Regions from separate parts of the Enterobacter sp. PL_is514 genome, predicted to be linked through region 2. Evidence: riboswitches for the same ligand, from Rfam matches in the RefSeq annotation. Region 2 holds a riboswitch; each other region holds the start of a gene.
What was found. A riboswitch is a leader RNA that binds a small molecule or an ion and turns the genes downstream of it on or off. The one in region 2 is predicted to bind thiamine pyrophosphate.
Positions count from the first base shown of each region.

Region 1: linked by a shared signal. The riboswitch ahead of thiC (phosphomethylpyrimidine synthase ThiC) and the one ahead of thiM (hydroxyethylthiazole kinase) in region 2 are both predicted to bind thiamine pyrophosphate.
Region 3: linked by a shared signal. The riboswitch ahead of thiB (thiamine ABC transporter substrate binding subunit) and the one ahead of thiM (hydroxyethylthiazole kinase) in region 2 are both predicted to bind thiamine pyrophosphate.

Region 1 covers NZ_JBVPGN010000020.1:5,577-15,648, forward strand. The annotation lists gene nfi (deoxyribonuclease V) at 1-235, opposite strand, end outside; gene hemE (uroporphyrinogen decarboxylase) at 245-1,309, opposite strand; gene nudC (NAD(+) diphosphatase) at 1,348-2,121, opposite strand; gene AC0TNG_RS00385 (Rsd/AlgQ family anti-sigma factor) at 2,217-2,714, shown strand; TPP riboswitch at 2,769-2,880, shown strand; gene thiC (phosphomethylpyrimidine synthase ThiC) at 2,959-4,854, shown strand; gene thiE (thiamine phosphate synthase) at 4,854-5,495, shown strand; gene AC0TNG_RS00400 (HesA/MoeB/ThiF family protein) at 5,482-6,237, shown strand; gene thiS (sulfur carrier protein ThiS) at 6,221-6,421, shown strand; gene thiG (thiazole synthase) at 6,423-7,193, shown strand; gene thiH (2-iminoacetate synthase ThiH) at 7,190-8,317, shown strand; gene AC0TNG_RS00420 (sensor domain-containing diguanylate cyclase) at 8,654-10,072, shown strand, end outside.
Region 2 covers NZ_JBVPGN010000028.1:95,843-105,914, forward strand. The annotation lists gene AC0TNG_RS06725 (LacI family DNA-binding transcriptional regulator) at 50-1,057, opposite strand; gene AC0TNG_RS06730 (MFS transporter) at 1,296-2,537, shown strand; gene AC0TNG_RS06735 (glycoside hydrolase family 32 protein) at 2,553-3,986, shown strand; partial or broken gene AC0TNG_RS06740 (hypothetical protein) at 4,537-4,695, opposite strand; gene AC0TNG_RS06745 (YadA C-terminal domain-containing protein) at 5,332-6,360, opposite strand; TPP riboswitch at 7,059-7,155, shown strand; gene thiM (hydroxyethylthiazole kinase) at 7,191-7,961, shown strand; gene thiD (bifunctional hydroxymethylpyrimidine kinase/phosphomethylpyrimidine kinase) at 7,958-8,758, shown strand; gene AC0TNG_RS06760 (GntR family transcriptional regulator) at 8,801-9,547, shown strand; gene AC0TNG_RS06765 (PfkB family carbohydrate kinase) at 9,521-10,072, opposite strand, start outside.
Region 3 covers NZ_JBVPGN010000033.1:147,284-157,355, forward strand. The annotation lists gene leuC (3-isopropylmalate dehydratase large subunit) at 1-799, shown strand, start outside; gene leuD (3-isopropylmalate dehydratase small subunit) at 810-1,415, shown strand; gene AC0TNG_RS13735 (cation diffusion facilitator family transporter) at 1,579-2,469, shown strand; gene AC0TNG_RS13740 (cytochrome b/b6 domain-containing protein) at 2,576-3,157, shown strand; gene AC0TNG_RS13745 (sugar efflux transporter) at 3,206-4,384, opposite strand; gene sgrT (glucose uptake inhibitor SgrT) at 4,505-4,657, opposite strand; gene sgrR (HTH-type transcriptional regulator SgrR) at 4,746-6,401, shown strand; TPP riboswitch at 6,438-6,538, shown strand; gene thiB (thiamine ABC transporter substrate binding subunit) at 6,570-7,553, shown strand; gene thiP (thiamine/thiamine pyrophosphate ABC transporter permease ThiP) at 7,529-9,139, shown strand; gene thiQ (thiamine ABC transporter ATP-binding protein ThiQ) at 9,123-9,824, shown strand; gene AC0TNG_RS13775 (DedA family protein) at 9,857-10,072, opposite strand, start outside.

The DNA of each region.
Region 1 (10,072 bases), on a different contig from region 2:
AGAGAAAGCCCGGGATATACGGCATGGTGGTCGCGATACGCGCGACCTTGTACTCCACCAGCTCAAGCGAAGGGTATTTCAGTACCACCATCGCCGCTCGCGTCACTTCCCCACCCTGCTCGAACCCGACGTCTGCTCCGCCAATGTACTGCGGAGGATCCTTATCCAGACGATCCTCGCGGATCACCGATGAGGCCAGTTCGATTTGTTGAGCGCGTAGCGACGCGAGATCCATAACGACTCCTTACTTGTGATACTGGGCAGAAAGCCGATGCACCGCCTCCACAAATACGCCTGCGTGCTCTGGCGGCACATCCTGATGAATACCGTGGCCGAGGTTAAAGACGTGGCCTTCCCCCTGGCCGAAACCAGACAGTATAGTCGACACTTCTTCTTCAATGCGGGCTGGCGGCGCATAGAGCATGGACGGGTCCATATTGCCCTGCAGCGCCACTTTGTCGCCCACGCGGCGGCGCGCATCGGCAATATCAGTGGTCCAGTCAAGCCCCAGCGCGTCGCAGCCGGTTGCCGCCATGGCTTCCAGCCACTGACCGCCACCTTTAGTGAACAGCGTCACCGGCACGCGGCGACCTTCGTTTTCACGCAGCAGGCCGTCTACGATTTTGTGCATGTAATACAGGGAGAACTGCTGATAATCGCGCCCGGTCAGCACGCCGCCCCAGGTATCGAAAATCATCACCGACTGCGCACCCGCCTTAATCTGCGCGTTCAGATAGAGGGTGACGCTCTTCGCCAGCTTGTCGAGCAGCGCATGCAGGGCCAGCGGCTCGGCGTACATCATCTTTTTAATCAGGGTGAAGGCTTTGCTGCTGCCTCCTTCCACCATATAGGTTGCCAGCGTCCACGGGCTGCCGGAGAAGCCAATCAGCGGCACTTCACCTTTCAGCTCGCGGCGAATGGTGCGTACGGCGTTCATCACGTAGCCCAGCTCGCCTTCCGGATCGGGGATCGGCAGCTTGTCCACGTCGGCTTTGCTTTTGATCGGAGAGGTGAAACGCGGGCCTTCACCGGTTTCGAAGTACAGGCCAAGGCCCATGGCATCCGGAATGGTCAGAATATCCGAGAAGAGGATCGCCGCATCCAGCGGGAAGCGGCGCAGCGGCTGGAGCGTCACTTCACAGGCCAGCTCGGCGTTTTTGCACAGCGACATAAAATCGCCCGCCTGCGCGCGCGTGGCTTTGTACTCTGGCAGATAGCGTCCCGCCTGGCGCATCATCCACACCGGGGTGACATCAACGGGCTGGCGCAGCAGCGCACGCAGATAACGATCGTTCTTCAGTTCGGTCATTTTTGCAGTTCCTTAAGCGTCATGGCCTCAGTGTAACACTACTCATACTCGGCCCGACACATCGCCACGGTATCTTCTATCAGCCGACGTGCCACGGTGCCCGGCGGAGGTAACAGCGGTAAATCGTCGTAGCGATACCAGTTCGCATCCAGCAGCTCTTTCTGATCGATAACGATCTCGCCGCTGTCATATTCGGCCATAAAGGCCGTCATCAGCGACTGCGGGAACGGCCACGGCTGGGAGGTGACGTAGCGCAGGTTCTTCACTTTGATCCCGCTCTCCTCCATCACCTCGCGCGCCACCGCCTGCTCCAGCGTTTCGCCCACCTCGACGAAGCCGGCCAGCACGGTATGAACGCCGTTGCGATGACGAGTATGCTGCGCCAGCAGGATGGAATCCTCCCGGCGGATAGCGACGATAATGCACGGCGCAATCTGCGGATAGTAGCGTTCGCGGCAGTGGTTGCAGAGCATCGCCCATTCGGTTTTGCTCGGACGCATGGTATGGCCGCAGTAGCCACAGTATTTGTGCGAGCGATAAAACTCGGCCAGCTGCACGCCGCGCCCCGCCAGCTGGAACAGCCCCACGTCCTGATCCAGCACCTGGCGCACAGATCCCATATCCTGGCGGCGGGGCTGTTGGATCAACCACACGGGCTCACCCTGCCACTCGCCGATTTGTAGCGCTGGCTGACCAACAAGATCGAACGCCTCAGCTGCGCCATAGGGGATTTCCCCGGCAGGAAGCCATAATTTTTGTTCGTGACTGACGATCCACCAACCAAGATCTGATTTTTCAATAATACGATCCATATCTATTGCACTACCTTCGCTTCACTGACATGTTGTTAGCATTGTGGTTACATTCTGGATAAGCAGATTCAATCCTACATTTTGCGGAGTCGACCATGTTAAACCAGCTGGAAAGCCTGACTGAGCGCGTTAGAGGAAGTAACAAACTGGTGGATCGCTGGCTACATGTGCGCAAGCATCTACTCGTGGCTTATTACAATCTGGTCGGCATTAAGCCTGGCAAAGAATCGTTTATGCGACTGAATGAAAAAGCGCTGGATGATTTTTGTCAGGGCCTGGTCGACTATCTGTCCGACGGCCATTTCAATATTTATGAACGCATTATCCGCGAAATGGAAGGGACAACACCGTATTTAGCAGCCAGCAAGCTCTATCCGCTGCTGGAAGCCAACACCCAGCAGATCATGGATTACTATGATTCCGCGCTCGAGAACGCCATCGATCACGATAACTATCTTGAGTTCCAGCGGGCGCTATCCGACCTCGGTGAAGCGCTGGAAGAACGATTCACACTGGAAGATAAGCTGATCGCCCTCGTGCTGGACAATGATTTGAACATCAGTAACGAAGAGAACGTCGCGCGCCCTGCTTGAGTTCTTCACCGTTAACGAGTAATTTACAACCATTCGCCCCTCTCACGAGGGGGATTTTTCTTGTCGGAGTGCCCAGCGCCTGAAAGCGCGGGCTGAGACCGTTAATTCGGGATCCGCGGAACCTGATCAGGCTAATACCTGCGAAGGGAACAAGAGTCACACTGCTGTTGTATCGCCTGAGGGCGATCCTCTCTTGCTTCATCCGTCGTCTGACAAGCCATGTCCTTCACTTTTGGAATGAGCTATGTCTACTGCAAAACTGACCCGCCGCGAACAGCGCGCACAGGCCCAACACTTCATCGACACCCTGGAAGGCACCGCTTTCCCGAACTCGAAACGCATCTACATTTCCGGCTCGCAGGCCGATATCCGCGTCCCGATGCGCGAAATCCAGCTCAGCCCGACGCTTATTGGCGGCAGCAAAGATAACCCGCAGTATGAAGACAACGAAGCCGTGCCGGTGTATGACACCTCCGGTCCGTACGGCGACCCTGATGTTGCCATCAACGTCCAGCAGGGTCTGGCTAAGCTGCGCCAGCCGTGGATTAATGCGCGCAACGACTGCGAGGAACTGAGCGTGCGCAGCTCTGCATACACCAAAGAGCGCCTCGCCGACGACGGTCTGGACGAGCTGCGCTTTACCGGCCTGCTGACGCCAAAACGCGCTAAAGCGGGCAAATGCGTGACCCAGCTGCACTACGCGCGCCAGGGCATCGTCACGCCGGAAATGGAATTCATCGCCATCCGCGAAAACATGGGTCGCGAGCGCATCCGTAGCGAAGTGCTGCGCTATCAGCATCCGGGTGAAGGCTTTGGCGCTCGCCTGCCGGAGAACATCACGCCGGAGTTTGTGCGTGACGAAGTAGCCGCCGGGCGCGCGATTATCCCCGCCAACATCAACCACCCGGAATCCGAGCCGATGATTATCGGCCGCAACTTCCTGGTGAAGGTCAACGCGAACATCGGTAACTCGGCCGTCACCTCCTCCATCGAAGAAGAGGTGGAAAAGCTGGTCTGGTCCACGCGCTGGGGCGCGGACACGGTAATGGATCTCTCCACCGGCCGCTATATTCACGAAACCCGCGAATGGATCCTGCGTAACAGCCCGGTACCGATTGGCACCGTCCCGATTTATCAGGCGCTGGAGAAGGTCAACGGCATTGCCGAAGACCTGACCTGGGAAGCGTTCCGCGACACGCTGCTGGAGCAGGCCGAGCAGGGCGTGGACTACTTCACCATTCACGCGGGCGTGCTGCTGCGCTACGTGCCGATGACGGCGAAGCGTCTGACCGGCATCGTCTCGCGCGGCGGTTCCATCATGGCGAAGTGGTGCCTCTCCCATCACCAGGAAAACTTCCTCTACGAACACTTCCGCGAGATCTGCGAAATCTGCGCCGCCTATGACGTCTCCCTGTCGCTGGGCGACGGCCTGCGTCCGGGCTCCATCCGCGACGCCAACGACGAAGCGCAGTTTGCCGAGCTGCACACGCTGGGCGAGCTGACTAAAATCGCCTGGGAGTATGACGTGCAGGTAATGATTGAGGGTCCGGGACATGTGCCGATGCAGATGATCCGCCGCAACATGACCGAAGAGCTGGAGCACTGCCATGAGGCCCCGTTCTATACCCTGGGACCGTTGACCACCGATATTGCGCCGGGTTACGACCACTTCACGTCAGGCATTGGCGCGGCGATGATCGGCTGGTTCGGCTGCGCCATGCTCTGCTACGTGACGCCGAAAGAGCACCTCGGCCTGCCAAACAAAGAGGACGTGAAGCAGGGGCTGATTACCTACAAAATTGCCGCCCACGCGGCGGATCTGGCCAAAGGCCACCCGGGGGCGCAAATCCGCGATAACGCCATGTCGAAGGCGCGCTTTGAATTCCGCTGGGAAGACCAGTTCAACCTGGCGCTGGATCCGTTCACCGCTCGCGCCTATCACGACGAGACCCTGCCGCAGGAATCAGGCAAAGTCGCGCACTTCTGCTCTATGTGCGGGCCAAAATTCTGCTCGATGAAAATCAGCCAGGAAGTGCGTGACTACGCCGCCGCGCAAACCATTGAAGTGGGCATGGCGGACATGTCTGAAACCTTCCGCGCCAAAGGCGGCGAAATCTACCTCAAAAAAGAGGAGGCGTAATGTACCAGCCCGATTTCCCACCCGTCCCCTACCGTTTAGGGCTCTATCCGGTGGTGGACAGCGTGGCGTGGATAGAGCGACTGCTGGAGGCAGGCGTTCGCACCCTCCAGCTGCGCATCAAGGATAAGCGCGATGACGAGGTGGAAGCCGATGTGGTTGCCGCCATCGCGCTGGGGCGTCGGTATAACGCCCGCCTGTTTATCAACGATTACTGGCGGCTGGCCGTTAAGCACCGGGCGTACGGCGTGCATCTGGGTCAGGAAGACCTCGAAACAACGGATCTGAGCGCTATCCGTGAAGCCGGGCTGCGTCTTGGCGTGTCAACGCACGATGACATGGAGATCGACGTGGCCCTGGCGGCCCGTCCCTCTTACATCGCGCTGGGCCACGTCTTCCCGACGCAAACCAAGCAGATGCCCTCCGCACCGCAGGGTCTGACGCAGCTGGCGAGTCACGTTAAACGCCTTGCCGATTACCCCACCGTCGCCATCGGCGGAATCAGCCTTGAACGCGCCCCGGCGGTGCTGGAGACCGGCGTCGGCAGCATCGCCGTCGTCAGCGCCATCACCCAGGCTGCAGACTGGCAGTCCGCCACCGAACAGCTGTTACAGCTGGCAGGAGCTGACGATGAACGATCGTGATTTTATGCGCTACAGCCGTCAGATCCTGCTGGAGGATATCGCCATCGACGGGCAGCAAAAGCTGCTCGCCAGCCGGGTGCTGATTGTCGGTCTGGGCGGATTAGGCGCGCCCGCCGCGCTTTATCTGGCAGGTGCAGGTATCGGTACGCTGGTGCTGGCCGACGACGACGAGGTTCACCTCAGCAACCTACAGCGACAAATCCTCTTTACCACCGAGGATATCAACCAGCCGAAAGCAAAAATCACCCGGCAGCGGCTGAACCAGCTTAACCCGGATATCGAGCTGATTGCCTTACAGGAGCGTCTTAGCGGTGAAAGCCTGCACCGTGAAGTCGCCCTTGCCGACGTGGTGCTGGACTGTACCGACAACATGGCGACGCGCCAGGCGATTAACGCCGCCTGCGTGGCAAATCATACGCCGCTTATCACCGCCAGCGCGGTGGGGTTCGGCGGGCAGATGATGGTTCTGACGCCACCGTGGACGCAGGGCTGCTATCGCTGTCTGTGGCCGGATGATGCCGAGCCAGCGCGCAACTGCCGGACGGCGGGCATTCTGGGTCCGGTGGTCGGCGTAATGGGCACCATGCAGGCGCTGGAAGCCATCAAGCTGCTCAGCGGCATGGAGACGGAACGCAATACGCTGCGGCTGTTTGATGCCCGCTCAGCCGGCTGGCGCCAGCTGGCGTTACGCCGCGCCAGCCGCTGCCCGGTATGTGGAGGCCGCGATGCGCATTCTGTTTAACGATGAGCCGATGAGATGCGAAGACGGGCTCACCGTTGCGGTACTGCTCGACAAGCTGCGTCAGCTCAAACCGGGAACGGCGCTGGCGCTCAATCAACAGATCCTGCCGCGCGAGCAGTGGGAACATCAGCAGGTCAATGACGGCGACCAGATCCTGCTGTTTCAGGTTATCGCAGGGGGCTGAGATGTTACGTATTGCCGATAAAGTCTTTGATTCACATCTGTTTACCGGAACCGGAAAATTCGCCTCGCCGCAGCTGATGGTGGATGCCATTCGCGAAAGCGGCAGCCAGCTGGTGACGCTGGCGCTCAAGCGCGTGGATCTGCGTCATCACAGCGATGCCATTCTGGCTCCTTTACTGGAGGCAGGCGTCACGCTGCTGCCCAACACCTCCGGTGCCAAAACGGCCGAAGAGGCGATTTTCGCCGCGCAGCTGGCCCGCGAGGCGCTCGGCACCCGCTGGCTGAAGCTGGAAATTCATCCTGACGCCCGCTGGCTGCTGCCCGACCCTATCGAAACGCTGAAAGCGGCTGAAAAGCTGGTGCTGCAAGGGTTTACCGTCCTGCCTTACTGCGGAGCCGACCCTGTCCTGTGCAAACGGCTGGAAGAGGTCGGCTGCGCCGCCGTCATGCCGCTGGGCGCCCCCATTGGCTCCAACCAGGGGCTGGAGACCCGTGCGATGCTGGAAATCATTATTGAGCAGGCTACCGTGCCGGTGGTGGTTGATGCGGGCATTGGCGTGCCCAGCCATGCCGCACAGGCGCTGGAGATGGGCGCCGACGCGGTGCTGGTGAATACGGCCATCGCGGTTGCCGACGATCCGGTCATGATGGCGCGTGCGTTCCGCATGGCCGTAGAGGCTGGGTTGCTGGCAAGGGAGTCCGGCCCCGGCTCGCGCAGTTTCCAGGCGCAGGCCACCAGCCCGCTGACCGGTTTTCTGGAGGCGATCTCATGAGCACGTTTACCGAGCGCTGGCGGCAGCTTAACTGGGACGACATTGCCCTGCGCATCAACAGCAAGACGGCGGCTGACGTGGAGCGTGCGCTGAATGCCCGCCATCTGACCCGCGAGGATCTGATGGCCCTGCTCTCCCCGGCGGCCAGTGCGTACCTCGAACCGATGGCCCAGCGAGCACAGCGGCTCACCCGCCAGCGTTTTGGCAACACGGTGAGTTTCTACGTGCCGCTCTATCTCTCAAACCTGTGCGCCAATGACTGCACCTATTGCGGTTTCTCCATGAGCAACCGCATCAAACGTAAAACGCTCGATGAAGGTGAGATTGCCCGTGAGTGTGCGGCTATTCGTGAAATGGGCTTTGAACATCTTCTGCTGGTCACGGGCGAGCATCAGGGGAAAGTGGGAATGGACTATTTCCGTCAGCACCTTCCCGCCATTCGTCGTCAGTTTGCGTCGTTGCAGATGGAAGTTCAGCCCCTGGCGCAGGAGGAGTACGCGGAGCTCAAAACCCTCGGGCTGGACGGGGTCATGGTCTACCAGGAAACCTACCACGAGGCGACGTACGCCCGGCACCACCTGAAGGGTAAGAAACAGGATTTCTTTTTCCGGCTGGAAACGCCGGACAGGCTGGGTCGCGCCGGCATCGACAAAATCGGTCTGGGTGCGCTGATCGGGCTCTCCGACAGCTGGCGGGTGGATTGTTACATGGTGGCGGAACATTTGCTGTGGCTTCAGCAGCGCTACTGGCAGAGCCGTTATTCCATCTCCTTCCCGCGTCTGAGGCCCTGCGCGGGCGGGATTGAACCGGCTTCGCTGATGGATGAACGCCAGCTGGTGCAAACCATCTGCGCGTTTCGCCTGCTCGCTCCGGAAGTGGAATTATCGCTCTCAACGCGTGAGTCCCCGGCGTTTCGCGATCGCGTTATCCCGCTTGCGATTAACAACGTCAGCGCGTTTTCCAAAACACAGCCTGGCGGCTACGCCGACGATCATCCGGAGCTCGAGCAGTTTGCGCCGCATGACGGACGACGTCCGGAAGCGGTCGCCGCCGCTCTGACGGCGCAGGGTCTTCAGCCTGTCTGGAAAGACTGGGACAGCTGGCTGGGAAGAGCCTCGCAGTGACGTTGAAACGCACTGCAACATCATAAAAAATTGTCGAGGCGCGACGAAAAGGCAAAACCGGAGGATTGTCAGCGATCGTCCGGTTTTTTATTGTCACACGGTCAGCAACGGATGCTGACCAGGGCGAAAAGCTTCTTCCTCGTTTCGCCCTGCCTCTGGTTCATTGCACAAACGGCCCCAGCCAGGTGAATAAGTATTTTCTTAATGGTTCTTAAGATAAATCATCCCGTCAGAAATCGTGTGCCGTATAATTCACCGCTAACCGCAGGACAGCGACTATGCTGAGAGGATATCGGCAGACGAACAGTATTCACCATCAGGAACGATGTACAGCTCATGGCACTTCACAGCAAAAAGCTCTCTTTTACCCGGCCAATCATGCTCAGCTTCGCGGGGATCCTCTGCAGTTTTGCGGTGATCGCGATCGCGGTGACGCTTTCGCAACGAAAGGATTTTCTTGAGGATTATCATAAGATCAATAGCAATTTCACGCACAACCTGGCGGTGAACTACACCGAATCTATCCTGCGTGAAAACGACTATATCCTGGGGCGTTCCGCGATGTACTTTGCGCGCGACGACAGGCTAAACGAGACGCTCAACGTCAACCCGACGCAGGGGCTGCAGATGATGATGCATTTGCAGAACCTGATGCCGACCGTCTCCTCCATCTCGCTGGCGGACACGCAGGGGCATTACCTCCGCGCACCGGAAGTGCTCCCCACGGAGAAGAGTAAAACCTTCGATCCCAGGACGAGGCCGTGGTTTGTCGCTCAGGCGGAAGCCAGCATCTTCAGCCACTATACCCGTCCTTATATGGATTACTTTACGGGGCATCCCACGGTCACTCTTTATAAGCCAGTGATTTCACCAGAAGGCAGACTGAAGGGAACGCTCGCGTTTCATCTCGATTTGACATCAATGGGCTACACCCTGCGTCAGATGGTGGCGCCCGTTCAGGGGGAATTTTTCGTCGTCGAGCGTGACGGTGCTGTGGTGCTGCATCCGGATACCGGCGCGCTCTTCAAGCAGTACGTGAGCGAAGCGCTGATGGACAAAATGACCAGCGGTGAAGGCCACCTTTACGACAAGAAAAGCAACGCCTGGTATTACTACTACTCGTTTACCAACCCGGACTGGTTTGTCATTTACCGGGTATCGGATGCAACGCTCACCGATATTACCCGCCACGAAACGACGATTGTTGGCTGGGGGTTTGCGCTGGCGGCCATCATCATCATCCTCTTCGGCTTATACCTCCGCCACGCCTCGCGTAGCGTGCTGATGCATATTATCAATGCCATCAAAACCGGCGACGTCAGCGAGGCGCCGCGCCTGGAAGCGATGCTGAGCCACACGATTCAGTCCAATAAAGAGCGTGAAATGGCCTATGTGCGCCAGGCCACCCACGATGCACTGACGGGCTGTAAAAACCGCCGCGCGTTTGATAGCGATATAGCAGAGCTGCTAAATACCCAGCAGCCTTTCACGATGGCGCTGGTGGATATCGATAACTTCAAGTCGATTAACGACACGCTGGGCCACCTGACCGGTGATATCGTTCTGCGTAACGTGGCCCGCGAAGGGCTCCAGATCATGCAGCCACATCACGTCTCGCTTTACCGTTATGGTGGAGAAGAGTTTGCGGTAATTTTCCAGGCTGAGCAGATGACTTCTGCGCTCTCATTACTGGAAGCATGGCGTACCGCTGTTGAAAAACGTGTCTGGCGGGAAGAAAACCTGCGGGTTACGTTC
Region 2 (10,072 bases):
AAAGGAGGTTGGCTGTCTCTATTCCTGCGTCATGTGCAAAAAGCGGTGCTCATGATGCATGCACAACGGAATCACGCATCAAAAAAGGACTTTCAACGCGCGTGATGTTCTGATGCTCTTCACCGTTAATAATATGCAAGGCGCTCAGGCGACCAATTTCATAGTGTGGCAGTTGAACCGTCGTGAGAGGAGGCAGGAACAGCTCCCCAATACCCACCATATTGTCATAGCCGATTACCGCGACATCTTCCGGTATGCGAAGCCCTTGCGCCAGCAGCGTCTGGTACACCATAAACGCGATACGGTCGTTGCCGCAGATAACGGAGTCGAACCGGGGAATGCCATTCTGCATGTGCGCCAGCAATACTGACGGAATGTCACGATAGTGCTCATCGCCGAGCGCCATATAGCTGTGCGCCAGGCCGTCCGGATCGAGCCCCGCTTCACGGCATGCACGTTCCAGCCCCTGACGACGTCGGGTTGTGGCCAGATGCCCCTCAGGCAAATGCAGGCAGAGAGGGCGTCGATAACCCTCCGCGAGTAACGCCCGTACGGCGGTATACTGCCCCTGTTCATCATCAGGAATATAGCTGGCGACCTTTTCGCCGTCACTTTCGCAGTTGGCCAGCACGCAGGGAAGGGTGAGGAGTTTGGGCGGGAGAGGAACCTGACGTAACCCCATGGTGGTGTAGATAATTCCGTCAGGCCGATGAGAAAGGAGAAGGTCGACAATGGCGTCCGGGTTGTCATCGGTAAACATATTCATCACGAAGCTGTTCCAGCCGTGCATTCTGGCCGTTTCTTCAATCGACAGCGTGATTTCCACCGAGAAAGGCGTCGTCACCGTATCGAGCGCCAGTACGCCTATGGTTTTCGGCGAGGCATGCGCGCCGCGAATTTTCTTGGCGGACAGGTCTGGCACGTAGCTGGTCTGCTCGATAGCCAGTTGAACGCGCGCCAGCGTTTCCGGCTTAAGGCGTTCCGGGGTGTTCAGCGCACGTGAGACCGTCATCAGCGATACGTTAGCCAGCTTTGCGACGTCCTTCAGGGAAGCCATTTTCTTACTCCGTTAATGCTCTGTGTGAAAGGGTATACAACTAAGTCGCTGATGTAAAAGGAAGGCTGATGCACATGCCAGATCAGGCTTACCTCCGTGATGAATATTTGATCGCGATCTCATTCTCTTGATGTTAACGTTAACTTTCGTGATTAACATCTTAAATCTTCACCAAACAGCATGAGAAAGAAATTATGTTAACGTTACCATTGTGTCATTACTCCAACATGAGAATGTCATGATGAAAACGCATCACTCTCACAGCTACCCTTTATTAAGCGCACTACTCTTTTTCTTTTTTGTCACCTGGTCATCTTCCGGCTCGCTACTCTCCATCTGGCTTCATCAGGAAGTGGGCCTAAAAGCGGGGGATACCGGCGTTATCTATGCCGTGCTTTCCGTCTCCGCGCTTTTTGCTCAAATCTGCTATGGATTCATTCAGGACAAACTCGGTCTGCGCAAAAACCTGCTCTGGTTTCTGACCAGCCTGCTCATTCTTTCCGGTCCGGCCTTCCTGCTGTTTGGTTATCTGCTGCAAATTAACGTATTACTCGGCAGTATTTTCGGAGGGATTTATATCGGACTGACGTTTAACGGCGGAATAGGGGTTCTGGAGTCCTACACCGAGCGCGTGGCCCGCCAGAGCCAGTTCGAGTTCGGCAAGGCGAGGATGTGGGGATCGCTGGGCTGGGCGGCGGCAACCTTTTTTGCGGGGCTCCTGTTCAACATTAATCCGAAGCTGAACTTCGCGGTGGCGAGCTGCGCCGGGCTGGTGTTTTTTGTGTTGCTGGCGCGCCTCAGGGTCTCTTCCGCTCCGCACGCCATGCAGGAAGCGGTGTCCGGCGGTAAGGTCACGCTGGAGGATGCATTGCGCCTGCTGACGCTGCCGCGCTTCTGGGCGCTGGTGTTTTTCGTTATCGGCACCTGTATTTATGGCGTTTATGACCAGCAGTTCCCTGTCTATTTCTCGTCCCAGTTCCCGACGTTACAGGAAGGGAACGCCATGTACGGCTATCTCAACTCCTTCCAGGTTTTCCTGGAGGCGGCGGGCATGTTTTGCGCCCCGTGGATGGTGAATCGCCTCGGTGCGAAAAACGGCCTGATTTTCGCCGGAATGGTGATGGCGATGCGTATGGTGGCATCGGGTCTGGTTGAGGGGCCGGTATTGATCTCCATTACCAAGCTATTGCACGCGGTTGAACTGCCCGTTTTGCTGGTCTCCATCTTTAAATACAACAGCCTGCATTTTGATAAGCGGCTCTCTTCCACCCTCTATCTGGTGGGCTTTGCCTGTACAAGCTCGGTGATTGCCTCGGTACTGTCGCCGCTGGCCGGCTACAGCTATGAGAAATACGGCTTTGCCCAGTCCTATCTCATCATGGGGTTGTTAGTTTTCAGCACCACGTTTATCTCCATCTTCCTGTTGCGCTCGGGTAAGTCCTCTTCTGACCCGCTCATGCCGCAACCTTCCACTATCTGATTAAAGAGTAGAGAAATGACGTATTCCATTACGAAAGCAGAACAGGAAATTCAGTCCAGACGCGAAGGGCTCAACCTGCGCTGGTATCCCCGTTACCACCTCGCCGCGCGTGCCGGCTGGATGAACGACCCGAATGGCCTGGTCTGGTTTGACGGCTGGTATCACGCCTTTTATCAACATCATCCGTATTCGACCCAGTGGGGGCCGATGCACTGGGGCCATGCGCGCAGCAAAGATTTAGTTCACTGGGAACACCTCCCGGTTGCGCTGGCACCGGAAGGACCAGACGACAAGGACGGCTGTTTTTCTGGCTCAGCGGTGGTGGATGGTGACACGCTGGCGCTGATCTACACCGGCCACAAATTCCACGGCGATCCCGGCGATGAGGCTAATCTCTACCAGGTTCAGTGCCTGGCAACCAGCCGTGACGGCATCCACTTTGTGCGGCACGGGACCGTCATTGACACACCGCCTGGACTGCATCACTTCCGCGATCCGAAAGTATGGCGTGAAGGGGAGTGGTGGTACATGGTCGTTGGCGCGCGAGAGGGTGATACGGGCCAGGTGCGTGCGTACCGGTCTGCCGATCTGCGAGAGTGGCAGGACAGGGGCGTGCTCGCGGTGGCTGAAAAAGAGATGGGCTACATGTGGGAATGTCCGGACTTTTTCACCCTTAATGGTAAACGCGTGCTGATGTTCTCTCCTCAGGGGCTGGCGGCGGACGGATTCAAAAACCGTAATCTTTTCCAGAGCGGGTATCTGGTAGGTAAATGGCAGCCCGGCCAGCCCTTTGTGCGTGAAGGTGAATTTGTAGAGATGGATTACGGGCATGATTTCTACGCGCCGCAAAGTTTCCTGACGCCCGACGGCCGCCGCATTGTTATCGGCTGGCTGGACATGTGGGAATCACCTCTGCCGGAACAGGAGGATGGCTGGGCAGGCATGCTCTCCTTACCTCGCGAGCTGACGCTGAGTGCGGATAATCATCTGCAAATGCATCCAGCCAGAGAAGTTGAAACCCTGCGCGGGGCTTGGTTCCCCTGGCCGATAACTACGCTTAATAACCAGCAGATGACGCTGGTGGAACACTGCGATGCGATGGAGGTCACTCTGCAATGGGATTGCGCGAACAGCAGCGCGGAGCAATACGGCATTCGTCTCGGTGACGGGCTACGCATCTATGTTGATGCCCAGATGCAGCGCCTGGTGCTGGAGCGTCACTATCCGCAGTATGGCTTGTGCGGTACCCGAAGCGTCGCGCTTAACCTCAACGACATGCTGAACCTGCGCCTGTTCTTTGACTGCTCTTCCGTTGAAGTGTTTGTCAATGAGGGGGAAGCGTGCCTCAGCAGCCGTATTTATCCTGATGCAGACGGCCGCGAGCTGGCGTTGTTTGCCTGGGCGGGGAGAGCGTCGCTTATCCATGGCGGGGCCTGGCAGTTAGAATAAAAGGGCTTATGGCATTCCTGATCTTTGCATGAAGTAAGACCGGCAAATAAAAAAGGCGACCGCAGTCGCCTGATTTATTTTAGCGAACCCTTCTTTTACTGCTTCATTTGCATCAACCATCATATAATCCTCAAGAATAATTGAAAAAAACGCCCATCTGTTAAGGGCGGCTTTAGCAATACACTAAAGACTGACAACACGGATCTCACTTACACTTTATCTTAACCGTGTAACTACACGGCTTGCATCAAGCTATTTGTAATTGACTTTGCTGTATAACCCCTAATGAAAGTGGCTTGTTTTAGATTAATGCACTGTACCAAAAATAGGGCAGATGTAAGGCGTCATCTTAACCTCAATGAGTTAAAACAAAATCAACAATGCTCTCACCTTTCAATTTCAGTTTGAGAGTGTAGCCTTGTTTCTTCCACACACCGTTATTAGGCTTCCAGCCTTTCGAAAGGAGGGTTTCAGCAGCATCAGAGATAGGTTTATCGACCACACTGTAAGCATCAGCTTCAAAAGCTATCCGATCTCGTTGGCTCGAAATTGCTTTCTTGTTTTGTGCTTTGGTTTTGTGAATATCACAACCATGACCATCAGTTACTTGAGTACATCCAGAACGCTCTAATTGCTCCCGATAGTGCGCATTAATAGCATGAGCAGGAAGAGATGCAATAACCAGAACAGCTAATAACATTTTTTTCATAATCCTAAATTCTGCCTTTCGTATATCACAACAACAAAAAATAATATAAGCAGCATTGTATTAGCAATGCGCCGTCAAAGTGATAGATCTATCCCTGTCTCCTGTTTAAGAAAAACATCTGAAGGAACAAAAATCTATATAAATACACTCCGTAGACAGAAACTTGCATAACCCGTAGTAACGTCTGTCTAGCTGTTATCACAGCTATAAGCTATGTTTAATATGGTACGGCTGTAAGTAATACCTATAAATACGCCAGTAGCTACTAAAGCTAACGATACTAAAGCAGAGCATATAATTAGTTTAATCATGGCTATCATCACTATTTCACCCTAAGGAACCATTCTGATTGTTCTTTCTCAGGAAATTAAACGCCTTCACTATAAAAAAGTATCAATGCATCATGGTATATACTAGCACTTCTGTATTGTTGGTTTGATCTCATATTTGATAAACAAACGAGGCCGTTTTAAAACTGTTAAATACTTAGTTTGTCAGGCTAACGATAAACCATAACTTGCATCACCTGTAAAGAATTTATAAACATCAACAATACAAAAATCGGCGGTTATGCTTGTCGAAACCCCTTTATGGGGTATATGTATATTGAGTTCACTTGGGGGCTTTATCGTTTACTTAAAAACCGATACCTACACCAACAGAAGCACCCATGTTATTAGCGGTATCATCAGAGAAACTCACTTTAGCGATAACGTGAGAATTAAAGTTAACTGAGCCACCAACCGCTAAAGCGCTTTCACCGTTGTAAGTAGCACCACCAGCAGAGAACATTACACGCTGATTAGTTTGCACTTGAGGCAAGCCAGCCATAGCCATAGCTCCAGAGATACCAGCGTTAGCTTGCTTCTTATTATTATCTACTTCATCGCGCAATGATTTAAATTGCTGGTTAGTATTGTTATTCATAGCTTGCATAGTCTGCTTTGCAGCTTGCAGATCTTGAGCTACGCTAGCAGCCTGGCTAGAGGTGGAAGCGATAGCTGCAGAGTTAGCAGCTACTTTAGTTTGTGTAGCCGTGTCTACTTGCACTTTGTTAATGGTGGTGGTAACACCATCTTTACCATTGCTACCATCTTTCCCATCAACGCCATTCTTACCATCAACACCATCGCGCCCATCTTTACCATCAGCACCGTTAGCACCTGCTACACCTTGCACACCCTGTAAGCCTTGCGCCCCTGTAGCACCATCTTTACCATCTACCCCATCTTTACCATTAAATGCACCGCTTGCGGCTTGAGTCTGGATAGCTGTAATAGCATTGCTATTTGTCTGGATTTGAGCGCCTAAAGCAGCATCAGCAGAACTACGGGCGCTTGATTCATCTACTACAGATTGTGTTAATTGAACATTCAAGCCATTAACTTGACCTTGCAAACCGCTAATGTCTGATCGGTTTTGCATGATTTCGCCTTGCTGCGTATTGTTGAAATCATGTTGTGTCTGAATTGCATCATCTTGAAGGCGGTTAGCTTGCTTGAGATCGTCAACATCAAGATTAAGCGTATCAATGTTATTTTGCGCACCTTGCGCCCATTGAGTAGAGCCGGAGTTATCACTTGCAAAATCTACAGCGTGAGAAGCATTGATAGAACCAGCGAATACAGCACCAAACACGAAAACAGCCAGAATAGAACGTTTCATTTTATATCTCACTAATAAATAAGGATTAAATTCATTGTCAAAAGCTTTTGCAAACGCTTAGCTTTCTAACTGATATGGAGATTAACCCTGCTATTAGTCTGTACTAAATTAGGTTAATTCTCGCGCAATTCTTTTTTTATAAGATGAATTAACTATCCAGGATTGCACATAAGTCAATGTTGATCTGGATCACGTAAAGCACTAAATGCAACAGTGTCCAGGGGTGGTGTAAGAAGACTTTCTTCAATATATACATTGCCTTATAGTTTGAATTGTTAACTATGACTCAGTGTTTAAACTATTGAAATAGATGCAAATGTCTAAATTAAGTGTATGACTTAATGAACACTTTGTGTTTCGAGTGAAATAAGGTTTTCTGTCTTCTAAAAGTCACATTGAAGGGATTAAAAATTCTTATACTCAAGCCAGATTTTTAGTGATAAATGAAATGTTAATCATTTGATAATAATCGGCACTAAATATGGCTGTTTTGTAATATTCATTAATATAGAGCCTAAAAACTCTTGCAGAATTCTGACGACAATATGACCTCCTCCCAGTTGATGAATACGCCGCGATGTTAGGAGTGCCTTAATAAGTCACATGAGGACATCCCAATGAAGAAGCGACAACCGCAAGGGCACGCTTGCGTCAGCGAGCAACTTCCCCTAATCTGGAAAAAAGTATAGAGATTTAATCTTCATGACTCGGGGTGCCCCATCACTGATGGGCTGAGAAATACCCGCAACACCTGATCTGGATAATGCCAGCGTAGGGAAGTCAGATGCCTTCCCGGTCATCGCTTCTTCACGCAAGGCAGGAGCGAACCCATGCAGCCTGACCTGCTCGATTTACACGTTTTACATCACTTCCGTACCCGTTCTCCGCTGACCCATTGTATGACCAACGATGTCGTACAGACCTTTACGGCCAACGTTTTGTTGGCGCTTGGCGCATCTCCGGCGATGGTGATTGAGGCCGAGGAGGCCGAACAGTTTGCCGCGATAGCCGATGCGCTGCTGGTTAACGTTGGCACGCTGACCGCGCCGCGCGCCCAGTCGATGCGTCGGGCAATAGAAAGCGCGGTGGCGGCAGGCAAACCCTGGACGCTGGACCCGGTTGCCGTTGGCGCGATCGCGTTCCGTACCCGTTTTTGCCATCAAATTCTCGCCCTTAAACCGGCTGCCATTCGCGGCAATGCCTCAGAAATCCTTGCTCTTGCCGGAATGAGCGCAGGCGGGCGCGGCGTCGATACGACCGATACCGCCGCCAGCGCGGTGCCCGCTGCTCAGGCGCTGGCCCGCCAGACCAATGCCGTTGTGGTCGTCACCGGTGAGGTGGATTACATCACTGACGGACAACGCACCCGAACGGTAACCGGCGGTGACCCGCTGATGACACGCGTGGTCGGCACCGGGTGCGCTCTCTCCGCCGTCGTCGCGGCGAGCTGCTCGCTGCCGGGCGACCGGCTGGATAATATCGCTGCTGCCTGCGGATGGATGAAGCGGGCTGGAACGGTGGCCGTTGCGCAGTCGCGTGGCCCGGGCAGTTTTGCCAGCGCGTTCCTCGACGCGCTCTACACGCTGGAGGAGCAAGCATGAAGCGGATTAATGCCCTGACCATTGCCGGCACCGATCCCAGCGGCGGCGCGGGCATCCAGGCTGACCTGAAAACCTTCTCTGCCCTTGGTGCGTACGGCTGCTCGGTCATTACCGCGCTGGTGGCGCAAAACACGCGCGGTGTGCAGTCGGTCTACCGTATTGAGCCGGATTTTGTTGCCTCACAGCTGGATTCGGTATTCAGCGACGTGCGCATTGATACCACTAAAATCGGCATGCTGGCCGAGACGGACATTGTTGAAGCTGTGGCTGAGCGGCTTAAGCGTTATGCGGTGCAAAACGTAGTGCTGGATACCGTCATGCTGGCAAAAAGCGGTGACCCGCTGCTCTCCGCCTCTGCCGTGGAAACCCTGCGTAAAAAGCTGCTGCCGCATGTGGCGCTCATTACGCCCAATCTGCCAGAAGCCGCCGCGCTGTTAGGCACATCGCATGCGCAAACGGAACGCGAGATGAAAGCGCAGGGGAACGCGCTGCTGGCAATGGGCTGCGGTGCGGTGCTGATGAAGGGCGGGCATCTGGATGACGCGGAAAGCCCGGACTGGCTTTTCACCCGCGACGGCGAAGTGCGCTTTACCGCGCCGCGCGTGCAGACCAAAAATACCCACGGCACGGGCTGTACGCTCTCGGCCGCGCTGGCGGCGCTGCGTCCCCGGCATGAAGGCTGGGCCGAAACGGTGCGCGAAGCGAAAGCCTGGCTCTCGGCGGCGCTGGCAAAAGCCGATACTCTGGAAGTCGGTCACGGTATTGGGCCGGTACACCATTTTCATGCATGGTGGTAAGCCAGTATACTGGCAGAATACATCACGCCTGAGAAAACAGAGATGGAACAAGCGCATACCCGGTTAATCGCTCAACTGAATGAACGGATCGCCGCGCCCGATAACACGCCGCTGTACCTGAAGTTTGCCGAAACGGTAAAAAATGCGGTGCGCAGCGGGGTGCTGGAGCACGGGAATATTTTGCCCGGCGAGCGCGATCTGAGCCAGTTAACCGGGGTGTCGCGCATTACCGTGCGAAAAGCGATGCAGGCGCTGGAGGAAGAGGGCGTGGTGACGCGTTCCCGTGGCTATGGCACGCAAATCAACAACATCTTTGAATATTCGCTTAAAGAGGCGCGCGGCTTTTCCCAGCAGGTGGTGCTTCGCGGTCAAAAGCCCAATACGCTATGGGTCAACAAGCGGGTGGTGAAGTGCCCGGAAGAGGTGGCGGACCACCTGTCGATCTCCCCGGACAGCGAGGTCTTTTTGCTCAAGCGCATTCGCTATGTGGATGACGATGCGGTGTCCATTGAAGAGTCCTGGGTCCCGGTCGGGTTAATTCCCGACCCGGATGCGATTGGCATTTCGCTCTACGACTACTTCCGCAGCCAGAATATCTTCCCGCAGCGCACCCGCTCAAGGGTGAGCGCCCGCATGCCGGACAGCGAGTTTCAGGCGCACATTAAGATGGACGAAAAAATACCGGTGCTGGTGATCAAGCAGGTCGCGCTTGACCAGCAGCACCGGCCGATTGAGTACAGCATCAGCTACTGTCGCAGCGATCTATACGTCTTTGTGTGCGAGGAGTAATTCGTCGCGAGTCGGGGCGCAGTCTCCGCCTCGGTGGCTGACTACCCAGGACGCCACGGCATTCCCCAGCAGAACGGCATCTGCCAGTAACCATCCCGCCGCCAGCCCGGCAAGCGTGCCGCCCGCGTGGCTGTCGCCAGCGCCAATGGTGTCCACAACCGTCGCCGGGAACGCCGGAACAACGCCCGAGGTCTTACCGTCATACCACGTGGCGCCGTCTTTATCATGCCGCACAATCAGCGCAGCACCGAAACGCAGCGGCCACTCCGCACCCAGATCTTCAGCCGCAACACCCAGTCGCTCGGCTGCGATCTCCGCTTCCTGACGATTAAGCGACACAATCGGCCTGCAGGCCATAATTCGCGCCATCAGCGCGTCGGGAATATCCGCGATGCGGGGACCGAAATCGATAAAGGCCGTCACGTCCGGCAACCTCTCCAGCCAGCGTGTCAGCAGCTCGCCGCTGGGCGATGCCAGCTGATAGCCGGACAAATAGACCAGGCTGTTCGACGGGATATTAAGCAC
Region 3 (10,072 bases), on a different contig from region 2:
TGAGTTCTGCGGTGAAGCCATCCAGGCACTGAGCATGGAAGGTCGCATGACCCTGTGCAATATGGCCATTGAGATGGGCGCAAAAGCCGGGCTGGTCGCGCCGGACGAAACCACCTTCAACTATGTGAAGGGCCGTCTGCACGCGCCGAAAGGTCAGGATTTTGACGACGCGGTAGCCTACTGGAAAACCCTGACAACCGACGATGGGGCAACGTTTGATACCGTTGTCACGCTGCAGGCAGAAGAAATTGCGCCTCAGGTGACCTGGGGCACCAACCCGGGTCAGGTGATTTCCGTCAACGACAGCATCCCTGACCCGGCCTCCTTCGCCGATCCGGTCGAGCGCGCCAGTGCGGAAAAAGCGCTGGCCTATATGGGGCTGAAGCCCGGCGTGCCGTTGACCGATGTCGCCATTGATAAAGTGTTTATCGGCTCCTGCACCAACTCCCGTATCGAAGATTTGCGTGCCGCCGCCGAAATTGCCAAAGGCCGTAAAGTCGCGCCGGGCGTGCAGGCGCTGGTCGTTCCAGGCTCCGGTCCGGTGAAGGCCCAGGCGGAAGCCGAAGGTCTGGATAAGATCTTTATCGAAGCGGGCTTCGAGTGGCGTCTGCCTGGCTGCTCCATGTGTCTGGCGATGAACAATGACCGCCTGAATCCGGGTGAGCGCTGCGCCTCCACCAGTAACCGTAACTTTGAAGGTCGTCAGGGCCGCGGTGGTCGCACCCATCTGGTCAGCCCGGCAATGGCCGCCGCTGCGGCAGTCACCGGCCATTTCGCCGATATTCGCAGCCTGAAATAAGGAGACAATCATGGCAGAGAAATTTACCCAACATACGGGCCGGGTTGTCCCGCTGGACGCCGCTAACGTCGATACTGACGCTATTATTCCAAAACAATTTCTGCAGAAGGTGACGCGTACCGGTTTCGGCGCGCACCTGTTTAACGACTGGCGTTTCCTGGACGACAAAGGCGAAGTGCCTAACCCGGAATTCGTTCTGAACTTCCCGGAATACAAAGGCGCCTCCATTTTGCTGGCGCGGGAAAACTTTGGCTGCGGCTCATCCCGTGAACACGCGCCGTGGGCGCTCACCGACTACGGCTTTAAGGTGGTCATTGCCCCAAGCTTCGCGGATATCTTCTACGGCAACAGCTTCAACAACCAGCTTCTGCCGGTGACGCTGAGCGATGAACAGGTCGACGAATTGTTCGCGCTGGTTAAGGCGAATCCGGGCATTTCGTTTGAAGTGGATCTGGAAGCCGAAGTGGTGAAAGCCGGGGATAAGACCTACAGCTTCAGCATTGATGCCTTCCGCCGTCACTGCATGCTGAACGGTCTGGACAGCATTGGTTTAACTCTCCAGCACGAAGCGGCGATTGCCACTTACGAACAAAAACAACCCGCATTTATGAAATAATCCTCCGGCCTGCAGTGTACTCTGCAGGCTGTGTTTTATCCCAATGCCCATCTTCCTTCTGTAAATACTTCGCAAACCCAGCCAATAATGACGTTATATTTAATGTCAATTTAATGTTCCCTGCGCAGAATAATCGTTCAATCAGCTGGCAGCGGAAATTATCATGAAAAAGAAAAATAGCAATGAGTCTCATCTCCGTTCTCATGAAATACAAAAATGCACAATAGTGAGCGTGATAACAAATAGTTTACTCACCGGCTTTCAGATAGTTGCAGGAATATTCTCAGGCTCACAGGGATTAATTGCTGATGGGATTCATTCTCTTTCCGATTTATCCTCTGACTTTGTCGTTCTGATTGCAAATAAAAAGAGTCAGAAAGCCTCTGATATCGATCATCATTACGGTCATCTGCGTTTCGAAAACGGTGCAAAGCTCATTATTGGCGCTATTCTGCTGCTTGTGGGAATCGGGATGCTCTGGTCCGCAGGGAATAAACTGCTTCACCCCGAGACGCATCAGCTGGTGAAAGGGGCCGCTCTGTGGGTGGCGATACTGGCGCTGGTGGTGAAGGAAAGCCTGTTCAGATACATGTATGCCGCGGGAAAACGTATTCAGTCCTCGCTGCTGATAGCCAATGCCTGGCATGCCCGCTCTGACGCAGCCTCGTCAGTGGTTGTCGCCATCGGTATTGCCGGGAATTTAGTGGGTTTTCACGCGATGGACCTGATTGCGGCCCTGATTGTTGGGATATTTATCGCCCATATGGGTTACAAATTCTCTGCCGATGCCCTGCACGACCTGATGGACCGTTCGCTTGAACCCGAGCTGGAGCATGATATCAAAAACTGTCTTCTCTCCACCGAGGGTGTCACCGGACTCCATGATTTAAAAACCCGCAAGATGGGCGATTTAGCCCTTGTCGATGTCCATCTGGAAGTTAACGGCGAATTAAGCGTAAAAGAAGGGCATCAGATTGCCGTCAATGCCAGAAACAACGTGATGCAAAAATTCAATGTGCTGAATGTGATGACGCATATTGATCCTGCTCGCTAATCGGAACGCATAAATACAGTGTGACGCAACCCACCGTTAAGGTTTCGTTAATTAATCTGCGTCACACTGCATCGCATCAGCTCTCTCATTATTGAGGTAAAAAGCGATGAACCCAACGCTACGCAATACGCTCCCCCATAAAGAAACACCCTTTCTTCGCGTACTGCACATTCTTGTGGCCGTACTGGTGCTGGTCCAGATCATCAATTCTAATTTCACCGAAAGTGAAGCCCTCCACGACTCCGGGCTGAACGGAATTGTCACCTGGATGCATATTATTTCCGGGTTTGGTTTAATTTTTTGTGGCATTGCCATGATGGCATGGATGTTAACCCAGCGCGGATTTAAATATTACTTCGCCTGGCTGGCGCTGGATTTTCGCGGAATCGTTGACGATATTCGCACCCTCACGCAGCGCCAGCTTCCTGACGCGCATGCCGGCGGTATGGCGGCAACGGTGCAAGGTTTGGGCGTGCTGGCGCTGCTGGGCGTTGCACTCTGTGGCGCGGCCTGGTTCGTGCTGAACGCCACGCTCGGACCCGTTTCGTCCGTCACAGAATCCGCCTTAAATTTGCATAAATTTCTGACGGTCTTTGTTGAGACATATTTCTGGGCACACGGTTTCATGGGCCTCGTTCATATGTACCTGACGCTACGCGCGCAGCGTAAGTATCAGTGTTCAGAATAATACGGTTCGCAGAGCCCGGCGTTCCCGGGCTCCGTTTCATTCATCCGATCACACGTCTTTTACGCGGCAGGTCAGCAGAAGCGTCACGACAGAAAGCGCCGCAATCATCCAGTAGACAGACGCATGCCCATAGCTTTGCGCCAGCGCCCCCTGAATCACGCCTGCCAGAATCACCCCGGTTGAAATACTGTTGGTAAAAAGCGTGGTCGCCGAGCCGGCACGACCGGGCATGAGATCCTGAAACCAGAGCATGCCGATCCCGGCAACAATCCCGATAAACACGGCGTTAAACAGCTGCAGCGCCAGCAACGCTTCACGCGAATGGAAAAGGATCAGCCCCGCGTAGAACAGCACCCCGGCCGCCACGGCAACGATCATCATCCGACGCTTTCCAAAGCGCTTAACGTAGTAACCCGCCAGAATCATCGCCGGAATCTCCAGCCCGGCAGCGGTTCCCATTAAGATCCCCGCGAGTTTGTCCGGTAAACCCAGATCGCTGCTGATCCACAGCGGCATATCGATAATGTACATCGTGTTGCAGGTCCACATCAGCGTGGAGGCAATAAACAGCATGCGAACGTTTTTATCCTGCCAGCCGCTCACCTCGGTGACAGGTTTATCCGTTGCCTGTTCAACGCGCGCCACGGACGGCAGCGCGAAGGCAATCAATGCCAGGCTGATGACAAAAATCCCGGCGGCGATGGAGAACATGGTGGTAAAGCCGTAGTTCAACGCCAGCATGAAGGCCAGCGGCGGGCCAATGACCCACGCCAGCGAGAGCTGGGCACGCATCACCGAGCTGAACATCACCACTTCCCGCGCCGAGTTATCCGCATATTCACGGGCCAGCGCGAACAGCTGCGGCATGGCGGTGTTCGCCAGTGACGCCAGCAGCACGCCGCAGGTAATGAGCGTCAGATAATGACGGTTAAAGGCGAAGAGCAGCGCGTTGCCCACCGCCATGGTGCAGCAAAAGAGGATCAGCCTGCGGCGATCGCCCTGGCTGTCCGATCGTTTCGCCAGCGCGAGGCTGACCAGGATCCCGGCAATGGCGTTAACGGTATAAAACAGGCCGACCCAAAACGGCTGTGCCCCCACCTCGCGGCTGAGAAACAGGCTCAGCGTCGGCGCCTGCAGCGCCCCCGCCACGCCCATCATAAAGGCCACCAGCATAAAAGCGGCATACACGCCGTTCAGGCGTCGCCCCATCGTCATCAACCACAGCATGCGCAAGTCCTTGTGAAAGCGAATCAAAATCGGGTGAAAGAATAAACGAAAAAAGCCAGCAAAAACATTTTGCTGGCGGGTGATAAGCACCAATACTCAGTCACACATGATCGAGGCGAGTTAGCGGGAAGAGGTCGGTGTTGTAACGTCCCACTGCATCAATTCTTCTAACGTTTTCAGCCGTTGCTCTGCACACTGGCGGGCCAGCCAGGACGATCCTTTTGTCGCTGAAAAGTACTGCTGATAAAACTGACGTGCGGTAGACCTCTTCATAATTTACCTCCTCACTTCATCGAGGAGAATTATTGGCCTAATATAGGGATAAATAAATTGCTGGTTTTTTGTCAGGAGTTCCCCTTTTATGCCTTCCGGTCGTCTGCAACAACAGTTTATCCGCCTCTGGCAGTGCTGCGAGGGGCAATCGCAGGAGACCACGCTCAACGAGCTGGCTGACCTGCTTAGCTGTTCCCGCCGTCATATGCGTACGCTGCTCAACACCATGCAGCAGCAGGGATGGTTAAGCTGGGAAGCAGAAGCAGGACGCGGCAAACGTTCGCGGTTGACCTTTCTCTATACCGGGCTGGCGCTACAGCAGCAGCGCGCGGAAGACCTGCTCGAGCAGGACCGCATCGATCAGCTGGTCCAGCTGGTGGGCGACAAAACCGCCGTGCGCCAGATGCTGGTTTCCCATCTCGGACGCAGTTTTCGTCAGGGACGACACATCCTGCGGGTGCTCTACTATCGCCCAATGAAAAATCTGCTGCCCGGCACGGCCTTACGTCGCTCAGAAACCCATATGGCCCGGCAAATTTTCAGCGGTCTGACGCGGATAAATGAGGAAAACGGGGAACTGGAAGCGGATATCGCGCACCACTGGCAGCAACTTTCTCCGCTTCACTGGCGCTTCTTTTTACGCCCCGGCATTCACTTTCACCATGGTCGCGAGCTGGAGATGCACGACGTCATCGCCTCTCTGGAACGCGTCCGAAGGCTGCCGCTCTACTCGCATATTTCGCGTATCCACTCCCCCACGGCCTGGACGCTGGACATCGAGCTGTCGCAGCAGGATAAGTGGCTTCCCTGGCTGCTGGGCTACGTGCCGTCGATGATTTTGCCCGGCGAGTGGGAATCGATGAACAATTTTGCCAGCCTGCCGATTGGCACCGGGCCCTACTCCGTGTCCCGCAATAACAGCAACCAGCTGAAAATCCGCGCGTTCGATGACTACTTTGGCTATCGGGCGCTGATCGACGAAGTCAACGTGTGGGTATTGCCGGATCTCAATGAAGACCTGAGCTGCGGGCTGACGCTTGAAGGCCCCACCACGGGAGAAAAAGCCGTGGAGAGTCGCCTGGAGGAGGGATGCTACTATCTCCTCTTTGATCGCCGCACCCACCGCGGGGCAAACCAGGCCGTCCGCAAGTGGATCAGCCACGTGTTGTCCCCTGCCAATCTGATCTACCATGCGGAAGCGCAGTACCAGACATACTGGTTCCCGGCGTACGGCCTGCTTCCGCGCTGGCACCACGCCCGCCCGTCGCACTGCGACAAGCCCGCAGGGCTGGAGTCCATCACCTTGACCTACTACCGCGAGCACGTGGAGCATCGTTTTATCGCGAGGATCATGACCCGACTACTGGCAGCCGAAGGAGTAACGCTGGAGGTCAGGGAAGTTGACTATGACGAATGGCACCAGGGGGATATCACCAGTGATATCTGGCTTAACAGCGCCAACTTCACCCTGCCGCTCGATTTCTCGCTCTTCTCGCACCTGTATGAAGTCCCGCTGATCCAGCACTGCATCGACCGTGACTGGCAGCAGGATGCCGCCCAGTGGCGCGCGGGCGAGATGAATCTTGCCGTGTGGTGCCAGCAGCTACTGGCCGAACAGACCATCGTCCCGTTGATCCACCACTGGCTGATGATCCAGGGCCAGCGCAGCATGCGCGGCCTGCGGATGAATACCCTGGGCTGGTTTGATTTTAAATCCGCCTGGTTTGCACCGCCGGAGCCATAACGCTTTCGTAATATTCACCAAATCATTACAATAGCGCCGTTCTCAACGGGGTGCTGCATCACTGATGTGCGCTGAGATAATACCCGTCGAACCTGATCCGGATAACGCCGGCGAAGGGATTTGAGGCTGTCGCTCAAAATCCTTTGCCACTCAACTTTGAGGTGCAAAGTGTTAAAAAAAGTTCTCCCCCTGCTGGCGCTGTTTGCGCTGCCTGCTTTTGCGAAGCCCGTCCTGACGGTCTACACCTATGACTCCTTCTCTGCCGACTGGGGCCCTGGCCCGGTAGTCAAAAAAGCCTTTGAAGCCGACTGCAACTGCGAGCTGAAGTTCGTCGCGCTGGAAGATGGCGTTTCGCTGCTCAATCGCCTGCGCATGGAAGGGAAAAACAGCAAGGCCGACGTGGTGCTCGGGCTGGATAACAACCTGCTGGACGCCGCCTCGCAAACCAAACTGTTTGCCAAAAGCGGCGTCGCGGCCGATGCCGTTAACGTGCCTGGCGGCTGGAAGAACGACACCTTTGTGCCGTTCGATTACGGCTACTTTGCTTTTGTTTATGACAAAAATAAGCTGAAAAACCCGCCGAAGAGCCTGAAAGAACTGGTGGAAAGTGACCAGAAATGGCGCGTGATTTATGAAGATCCGCGTACCAGCACGCCGGGGCTGGGCCTGCTGCTGTGGATGCAAAAGGTCTACGGGGATAAAGCACCGGAAGCGTGGCAGAAGCTGGCCGCCAAAACCGTCACCGTGACCAAAGGCTGGAGCGAAGCCTATGGCCTGTTCCTGAAAGGCGAAAGCGACCTGGTGCTGAGCTACACCACCTCCCCGGCATACCACATTATCGCCGAGAAGAAAGACAACTACGCTGCGGCTAATTTCGCTGAAGGGCACTACCTGCAGGTGGAAGTGGCCGCGCGTACCGCCGCCAGCAAACAGCCGGAGCTGGCCGAGAAGTTCCTGAAATTTATGGTTTCACCGGCATTCCAGAATGCGATTCCCGCAGGCAACTGGATGTATCCGGTCACTGGCGTTGCGCTGCCAGCAGGTTTTGAGCAGCTGACCAAACCAACAACCTCGCTGGAGTTTACGCCGCAGCAGGTCGCCGCGCAGCGTGCCGCATGGGTAAGTGAATGGCAACGCGCCGTCAGCCGTTGATTCCCGGCTGGTTAATCCCCGGTCTGCTCGCCGCCCTGCTGATGGTGGCGGTCAGCCTGGGGGCTTTTCTTGCACTGTGGTTCAACGCGCCAGAGAGCGATCTGCTCGCCCTCTGGCACGACAGTTACCTCTGGCACGTGATCCAGTTCTCCTTCTGGCAGGCGTTTCTTTCTGCCCTGCTGTCGGTGATCCCGGCCATTTTTCTGGCGCGCGCCCTGTATCGGCGGCGTTTCCCCGGCAGGCAGGCCCTGCTGCGCCTGTGCGCCATGACGCTGATCCTGCCCGTGCTGGTGGCGGTATTCGGCATTTTGAGCGTTTACGGTCGCCAGGGCTGGCTGGCCTCGCTCTTTGCGCTTTCAGGGCTGGAGTGGACCTTCTCCCCCTACGGGCTGAAGGGCATTCTGCTCGCGCACGTCTTTTTCAATATGCCGATGGCAACGCGCCTCTTCTTGCAGGCGCTGGAGAACATTCCCGGCGAACAGCGTCAGGTTGCCGCCCAGCTCGGCATGCGCGGCGCGTCGTTCTTCCGCTTTGTCGAATGGCCGTGGCTGCGCCGCCAGATCCCGCCCGTGGCGGCATTAATCTTCATGCTCTGCTTTGCCAGCTTTGCCACCGTGCTGTCGCTCGGCGGCGGGCCGCAGGCCACCACCATTGAGCTGGCGATTTACCAGGCGCTGAGTTACGACTACGATCCCGGTCGCGCCGCGCTGCTGGCGATAGTCCAGATGACATGCTGCCTTGCCCTGGTCCTGTTGAGCCAGCGGCTGAGTAAAGCCATTCCTGCAGGCAGTCACCAAATAACCGGCTGGCGCGATCCGCAGGACAGCCTGCACAGCCGCGTCAGCGATTTTATCCTGATCGGGCTGGCACTCCTGCTTCTGTTGCCGCCGCTGCTGGCCGTTATCGTTGACGGACTGAACCTCAATCTCCTGTCTGTCCTGCAACAGCCCGTCCTCTGGCAAGCCACCTGGACCTCGCTGCGTATCGCGCTGGCTGCCGGATTACTGTGCGTCATCCTGACCATGATGCTGCTGTGGAGCAGCCGTGAGCTTTACGCCCGCCAGGCGCAAAAAGCCGGACAAATGCTGGAGCTGACGGGCATGCTGATTCTGGCGATGCCGGGGATCGTGCTGGCGACGGGCTTCTTTTTGCTGTTCAACAGCACCATCGGCCTGCCGGAAAGCGCCGACGGCATCGTGATCTTTACCAACGCCTTAATGGCCATCCCTTATGCGCTCAAGGTGCTGGAAAACCCGATGCGCGACGTCAACAGCCGCTACAGTTTGCTGTGCCAGTCGCTGGGCATGCAGGGCTGGCAGCGGCTGAAGGTGGTCGAACTGCGCGCGCTAAAACGTCCGCTGGCACAGGCGCTGGCGTTTGCCTGCGTGCTCTCTATTGGAGACTTTGGGGTCGTGGCGCTGTTCGGCAATGACGATTTCCGCACGCTGCCCTACTGGCTCTATCAGCAAATCGGCTCTTACCGCAGTCAGGACGGCGCGGTCACCGCGCTGTTACTGCTGCTGCTGTGCTTTGCCTTATTTACCGTTATCGAGAAACTTCCGGGGCGTGATGTTAAAACTGACTGATGTAACCTGGCTTTATCAGCATCTGCCGATGCGCTTCACGCTCTCCGTGCGCCAGGGAGAGATGATCGCCGTGCTTGGCCCAAGCGGCGCAGGAAAAAGCACGCTGCTTAATCTGGTTGCGGGTTTTCTGCAGCCGGCAAGCGGCTCGATCGTCATAGATAACCGGGATCATACCCACACGCCGCCCGCAAAACGTCCTGTCTCAATGCTGTTTCAGGAAAACAACCTTTTTACCCACCTGACGGTGCGGCAAAACATCGCGCTGGGAATGCACCCAGGACTAAGGCTGAACGATGACCAGCGCCATAAGCTGGAGATCATTGCCGCACAGATGGGGATCACCGGTTTTATCGACAGGCTGCCGGGCGAGCTCTCCGGCGGCCAGCGTCAGCGCGTGGCGCTGGCACGTTGTCTGGTGCGCGAACAGCCGATACTGCTGCTGGATGAGCCGTTCTCGGCGCTCGATCCCGCGCTGCGTCAGGAGATGCTGGCCCTGGTGCAGGAGGTCTGTCAGCGCCAGCGGCTGACGATGCTGATGGTTTCGCACAGTATTGAGGATGCCGCACGGATTGCGCCGCGATCGGTGGTCGTTGCTGAAGGGCGAATTGCGTGGGATGGGAAGACGGAAGAGCTGCTCAGTGGTCAAGCGGGGGCGTCTTCACTGTTGGGCATTCGCGCGGTCTGATGCCCTCTCCCACAGGGAGAGGGAAATAGTCCTTAACGACTGACCACTTTCAATAAAATCTCACCGTACACCGGCATCAGCGGGTGACGAATCAGCGCCACCAGGGCCACCACCGCCACGCCCAGCGTCAGTGGGGCAAGCCAGAGCAGGCGAGTACGCGGGAGGTAGCGCGTCAGGCGATCGATATTCGCTTTCCCGCTGCGCCACAGCCGCCAGCAGAGCCATGCCGCCAGCCACAGTAGCACAGC